2 regions of the Streptomyces sp. RK62 genome follow, and region 2 is predicted to be linked to the other one. Evidence: predicted binding sites of a transcription regulator. Region 2 holds the regulator's gene; the other holds the start of a gene.
The links. The regulator HspR, encoded in region 2, represses chaperone genes until heat shock. The targets are predictions, from matches to a motif close to TTGAGNNNNNNNNNCTCAA.
Positions count from the first base shown of each region.

Region 1: a site for HspR is predicted at 1,332-1,350, ahead of lon (endopeptidase La). Genes of this name have one in related genera too.

Region 1 covers NZ_JAGPYD010000002.1:145,990-149,401, forward strand. The annotation lists gene KBY32_RS04435 (response regulator transcription factor) at 1-254, opposite strand, end outside; gene KBY32_RS04440 (spermidine synthase) at 387-1,064, opposite strand; gene lon (endopeptidase La) at 1,373-3,412, shown strand, end outside.
Region 2 covers NZ_JAGPYD010000007.1:391,142-394,553, forward strand. The annotation lists gene grpE (nucleotide exchange factor GrpE) at 1-176, shown strand, start outside; gene dnaJ (molecular chaperone DnaJ) at 210-1,391, shown strand; gene KBY32_RS16405 (heat shock protein transcriptional repressor HspR) at 1,397-1,843, shown strand; gene KBY32_RS16410 (PA14 domain-containing protein) at 2,049-3,412, opposite strand, start outside.

The DNA of each region.
Region 1 (3,412 bases), on a different contig from region 2:
TGCACCCGGCGGCAGACCTCCAGACCGTCGAAGCCCGGCAGCATGATGTCGAGGATCAGGAGGTCGGGCTGCCAGGCCTCGGCCGTGTCGACGGCCGCCGGGCCGTCTCCCGCGGTCTGCACGAGGAATCCCTCGGCGCGCAGACGGGCCGCGATGGCGTCCACGATGGTCGGATCGTCCTCGACCACCAGGACCCGGCGCTGTGCGCCGGGGGTCGCCGCCGTGCCGTTGTGGGAGGTGTGTGTCTGCTCCATCGCCCGCCCCAAAGTTGCTTTCCGGAATCCGTGGGGTGATCCCGCTTACTGGCTGTGCCTGCGCATGCTTGCGATTGACGCTTGAATGATCCGCGTCAGGAAAGCAGAGTACGGGGAGTCACCGTGCCAGGGCTATCCAGGTCGGACGGCGAGGTGCACGACGTCCGGAACGCCCCGGGCAACGGGGATCTCATCGGTACGCACCTGCTGGAATCCGGCATTGCGCAAGGTTTCTTCGAATTCCGGAGAGGGCTGAGCGGACCATACGGCCAGTACCCCACCCGGTGTCAACGCCCTTGCGCAGGCGGCCAGTCCGTCCGGTGAGTACAGGCTCTCGTTGCCGTCGGTGACGGTCCATCCGGGTCCGTTGTCGATGTCGAGGCAGAGCGCGTCGTACGTGGCGGATGTCTCATACACGTGGGTGACGAGATCGGTCTCCAGGATCGACGTCCGCGGGTCGGCGAGCGCCGCCGCGGAGAGGCCGGACAGCGGCCCGCCGAGATGCCAGTCGATGATCGCGTGCTCGCGCTCCGCGACGGTGATCCGCCCCGGCCGCGGGTCGGCCGCGGCGTGTGCGAGCGAGAACCCGACGCCGAGCCCGCCGATCAGGATGTGCGGCCGTGAACGGTCGCCCAGCGCGTCCAGTGCCGCGTCCACCAGCAGCCGCTCCGAGCGGCCGTCGGAGGTGTCCATCAGGAAGCAGCCGTTGGCGATGATCTGCAGCAGCTCCCCGTGCCGCCGCAGCACCACCTCCCCATAGGGGCCTTCGCGACGGTCCAGAACCACAGGCGTGTCGTACGAAGTGGACATCGGGCCATCCTGCCAGGCGGGAGCGGGTGAGGGTGAGCACCCGATCGCTGCCGGCGAACGCCGTGACCGCCTCCCGGCGGGGACCGGCTCAGTCACCGTGCCGTCGGCTACGCGCGCCGGGACCCCGGCGGTCAGGACCGGCCGGAATAGCGGCCGTCGACTCGCCGCTTCTCCTGTCGACCCCGTGGTTTCCACATGCCCGGTCCGCTGTCGATCGCTGTCAGCGAACGCCCCGGAGTGGCGGGAACAATCGGGATCCCCTGTGCATTGAGTCGGCGTAACTCAACTTGACTGCCTAAGGGGAGATCATGGCTTCGACGTCCACATCGCTCACCCTGCCCGTGCTGCCGCTCGACGACGAGGTCGTGCTGCCCGGGATGGTGGTCCCCCTGGACTTGAACGACGCCGATGTGCGTGCCGCCGTGGAGGCCGCCCAGGCCGCCGCGCGGTCCACGCCCGGCAAGCCCCGGGTGCTGCTGGTGCCGCGTATCGACGGCACCTACGCGAGCACCGGGGTGCTCGGCACCGTGGAGCAGGTCGGCCGGCTGGCCGACGGTGATCCCGGTGCCCTGATCCGCGGCCGGGGCCGGGTGCGTATCGGCGCCGGCACCACCGGGCCGGGTGCGGCGCTGTGGGTCGAGGGCACGCCCGTCGACCAGAGCGTGCCCGATCCGCTGCCCGGACAGGTGGCGGAGCTGGTGAAGGAGTACAAGGCGCTCGCCACCGCCTGGCTGCGCAAGCGCGGCGCCTGGCAGGTCGTGGACCGGGTGCAGGCCATCGACGACGTCTCGCAGCTCGCCGACAACTCCGGTTACTCGCCCTTCCTGACCACCGAGCAGAAGGTGGAGCTGCTGGAGACCGCCGACCCGGTGGCCCGGCTGAAGCTCGCCACGCAGCAGCTGCGTGACCACCTCGCCGAGCAGGACGTGGCCGAGACCATCGCCAAGGACGTCCAGGAGGGCGTCGACAAGCAGCAGCGCGAGTTCCTGCTGCGCCGCCAGCTGGAGGCCGTCCGCAAGGAGTTGCGCGAGCTGAACGGCGAGGCAGGCAAGGACCCCGCCGAGGAGTCCGACGACTACCGCGCCCGCGTGGAGGCCGCCGACCTGCCGGAGAAGGTCCGCGAGGCCGCGCTCAAGGAGGTCGACAAGCTGGAGCGGTCGAGCGACCAGTCGCCCGAGGGCTCCTGGATCCGCACCTGGCTGGACACCGTCCTGGAGCTGCCGTGGAACGAGCGCACCGAGGACGCCTACGACATCCAGGGCGCCAAGGGCGTGCTGGACGCCGAGCACTCCGGTCTCGAGGACGTGAAGGAGCGGATCACCGAGTACCTCGCGGTGCGCAAGCGGCGCGGTGAGCGCGGCCTCGGTGTGGTCGGCGGGCGGCGCGGCGGTGCCGTGCTGGCGCTCGTCGGACCGCCCGGTGTCGGCAAGACCTCGCTGGGTGAGTCCGTCGCCCACGCCATGGGCCGCAAGTTCGTGCGCGTCGCCCTCGGCGGTGTGCGCGACGAGGCCGAGATCCGCGGCCACCGCCGTACCTACGTGGGTGCCCTGCCCGGCCGGATCGTGCGGGCGATCAAGGAGGCCGGGTCGATGAACCCGGTGGTCCTGCTCGACGAGATCGACAAGGTCGGCTCCGACTTCCGCGGGGACCCCGCGGCCGCGCTCCTCGAAGTGCTCGACCCGGCACAGAACCACACCTTCCGGGACCACTACCTGGAGGTCGAGCTGGACCTGAGCGACGTCGTCTTCCTGGCCACGGCCAACGTGCTGGAGGCCATCCCGGAGGCGCTGCTCGACCGTATGGAACTGGTCCGGCTCGACGGCTACACCGAGGACGAGAAGGTCGTCATCGCCCGCGACCACCTGCTCCCGCGCCAGCTGGAACGGGCGGGACTGAACACGGACGAGGTCACCATCGACGAGGGCGCGCTGCGCAAGCTCGCCGGCGAGTACACCCGTGAGGCGGGCGTGCGCACCCTGGAGCGGTCCATCGCGCGGCTGCTGCGCAAGGTGGCGGCCCAGCACGAACTGGGCGAGCGGAAGCTGCCGTTCAGCGTCACCGAGGGCGAGCTGCGCGGCCTGATCGGCCGGCCGCACCACGTGCCCGAGTCCGCCCAGGACCCGGCCGAGCGCCGTACGGCCGTGCCGGGCGTGGCCACCGGTCTCGCGGTGACCGGCGCGGGCGGCGACGTGCTGTTCGTCGAGGCGTCGCTGGCCGACCCGGAGACGGGCGCGGCGGGCCTGACGCTGACCGGCCAGCTGGGTGACGTGATGAAGGAGAGCGCCCAGATCGCGCTGAGCTTCCTGCGCAGCCACGGCGCCGAGCTGGAGCTGCCCGTCGCCGATCTG
Region 2 (3,412 bases):
ACGTCACCGAGACGACCTGCGTCGCGATCCTCCAGCCGGGGTATCGCATCGGCGAACGCACCATCCGCCCCGCGCGGGTGGCCGTCGCCGAGCCCCAGCCGGGCGCGCAGACCGTCAAGGAGGAGTCCGCCGAGGCGGCCGACGACAAGGAGAGCGGTGGCCCGGACGAGGGCTGACGTTGAACCGATGAGGAAGGAGGGACGTCGAGGATGAGCACCAAGGACTTCATCGAGAAGGACTACTACAAGGTCCTCGGCGTCCCCAAGGACGCCACCGAGGCCGAGATCAAGAAGGCGTACCGGAAGCTCGCCCGCGAGTTCCACCCGGACGCCAACAAGGGCAACGCCAAGGCCGAGGAGCGTTTCAAGGAGATCTCCGAGGCCAACGACATCCTCGGCGACCCCAAGAAGCGCAAGGAGTACGACGAGGCCCGCGCCCTGTTCGGCAACGGCGGCTTCCGCCCGGGCCCGGGCGGCGCGGGCGGCTCGTTCAACTTCGACCTGAGCGACCTCTTCGGGGGCGCCCAGGGCGGCGGCCAGGCCGGAGCCGGCGGCTTCGGCGGCGGGCTGGGCGATGTCTTCGGCGGCCTGTTCAACCGGGGCGGGCCGGGGACGACCCGTACCCAGCCCCGGCGCGGCCAGGACATCGACACCGAGGTCAGCCTCAGCTTCACCGAGGCGATCGAGGGTGCGACGGTCCCGTTGCGGATGTCCTCCCAGTCGCCGTGCAAGGCGTGCGCCGGCACCGGCGACAAGAACGGCACCCCGCGTGTGTGCCCGACCTGTGTCGGCACCGGCCAGGTCGCCCGCGGCTCGGGCGGCGGCTTCTCGCTGACCGACCCGTGCCCGGACTGCAAGGGCCGGGGTCTGATCGCCGAGCACCCGTGCGCGGAGTGCAAGGGCAGCGGCCGGGCCAAGTCGTCCCGGACGATGCAGGTCCGCATCCCCGCCGGGGTGTCCGACGGGCAGCGCATCCGGCTGCGCGGCAAGGGCGCGCCCGGCGAGCGGGGCGGCCCCGCCGGTGACCTGTACGTCACCGTCCATGTCGACCCGCACCCGGTCTTCGGGCGCAAGGACGACAACCTGACGGTGACCGTCCCCGTGACGTTCGCGGAGGCGGCCCTCGGCGGGGAGGTCAGGGTCCCGACCCTGGGCGGACCCGCCGTGACCCTGAAGCTGCCGCCGGGCACGCCCAACGGGCGCACCATGCGGGCGCGGGGCAAGGGCGCGGTCCGCAAGGACGGCACCCGCGGGGACCTGCTGATCACCGTCGAGGTGAGTGTCCCGAAGGACGTGACGGGGAAGGCTCGTGAAGCGCTGGAGGCGTATCGCGAGGCGACCGCGGGCGAGGACCCGCGGGCGGAGCTGTTCCAGGCCGCGAAGGGAGCATGAGACAGATGGACGGTCGTCGGCGCAACCCGTATGAACTGACCGAGGAGACCCCGGTCTACGTCATCTCGGTGGCGGCCCAGCTGTCCGGCCTGCACCCGCAGACCCTCCGTCAGTACGACCGCCTCGGCCTGGTCTCCCCGGACCGCACGCCCGGGCGGGGCCGGCGCTACTCGGCCCGCGACATCGAACTGCTCCGCCAGGTGCAGCAGTTGTCGCAGGACGAGGGCATCAACCTGGCCGGCATCAAGCGCATCATCGAACTGGAGAACCAGGTCGCCGCGCTCCAGACCCGCGTCGCCGAACTGCAGTCGGCCCTGGACGGCGCGGCGGCGACGATGCGCCAGCGCGAGGCGGCGGTGCACGCGTCGTACCGCCGCGACCTGGTCCCGTACCAGGAGGTCCAGCAGACCAGCGCCCTGGTTGTCTGGCGCCCGAAACGCGCGAAGGACTAGCCCGGCCACGCACAGCCACGAAAACGGAAGAGGGGCCCGGAGATCTTCTCCGGGTCCCTTTTCGTGTGTGCTACGGCGTCACTCGTCGGGAGGCCCGGTGACGGGCTCGGTGACGGTGACGTACGAGAGCACGACGGCGTTGGCAGTCACCGCCGTCGCGCGTCTGGCTGGGTTCATGGGATCCGTTCGGTCCGTTCTCGCGCGGTCACTGGGCGGGGGCCGTGATGGCGTAGTCGCCCGTGGGGAGGGACTCCGTGCCGTCGGCGGCGACGGCGGTGACCCAGTAGTAGGACGTGGTGCCGCGCGCGGCGCCGGTGTCGAAGTAGTCCACGGCGCCCGGGTCGGCCTCGGCGATGCGCTCGTAGGCCGAGGCGGCGGGGTTCCAGCGGTAGACGCGGTAGCCGGCCGCCTGCTCGGGGGAGTCCTCGCCGAGGCCGTACCAGGTGAGCCGGTTGCCCTCGTCGCCCTCGGCGCCGGTGGCCTCCAGCGTGAGCGGGGAGCCCTCGGGCGTCTCGACGGACGGGGTGGTGTCCCGTTCCGTCGCCACCACGATCTGGGCGTCGCCGGTCCACTGGAAGGCGGAGTTCCCGGCGTCGTCCACGGCGTCGACGATGAAGCAGGACTCCTCGCCGTCCGGGAGCGTGGTGTAGGCGTACGACGTCGTGTCGGCCGACACGTAGTAGCCCGGGTAGAGGGAGCAGACCTGCTCCTCCTCGTCGCCCCACAGCTCGCCGCGGCGTACGACGTAGCTGCGCAGGTCGGGCGTCGGGTTGGCGTCCCAGCGCACCTCGAAGCCGTAGTCGGTCGGCGCGACCGTGACCCCGGTGACGAGGGAGGGCGGCGTCATGTCGCGGCGTTTGCCGCTGACGGGGGCGGAGCGCGCCGACTCGTTGCCGGCGGCGTCCAGCGACGTGACCCGGTAGTGGTACGTGGTGCCCTCGACGGCGGTCGTGTCGACGGAGGAGGCCTTGGAGGTGGTGGCGACCCGCGTGTACGTGCCGTCCGCGGTCGCGGCCCGGTAGAGGCGGTACGACGTGGCGCCGTCGACGGCCTTCCAGGCGACCAGCAGGCCATTTTCCTCGGACGAGGTGGTCAGCCCGGTGGGCGCGGCCGGCGCCGTCAGGTCCACGGTCGTCACCGGCTGGTCCGTCGAGCCCGTGCTCTCGTTGCCCGCCTTGTCCCTGGCGCGGACCTCGTAGTAGTAGGTCGCGCCCGTCTTCGGGAGGGTCGTGTCCGTGTACGAGGTGGAGGTGGTCGTCGCGAGGGGCGTGGCGGCGAACGAGGCGCCCTTCAGGCGGCGGTAGACGCGGTAGCCGGAGAGGTCCATCTCCTTGCTGGCGGTCCAGGTGAGTTTCGTCTTGCCGGTGGTGGTGTCGTAGACGGCTTTCGCGCCGGTGGGGGCGAGGGGTTTCGTCTTGTCCACCGAGGCGGTGGTGCGGGGGGTGTAGGTGAACTTCACCTTGGCGCTGCCGGTCCAGTTGACGTAGTCGACGCGCAGGGTGTGTGTGCCGGAGGGGATGGTGAGGTTCAGGGTCTTGGTGACCGTGGTGGAGGTGTTCTTCCACAGGT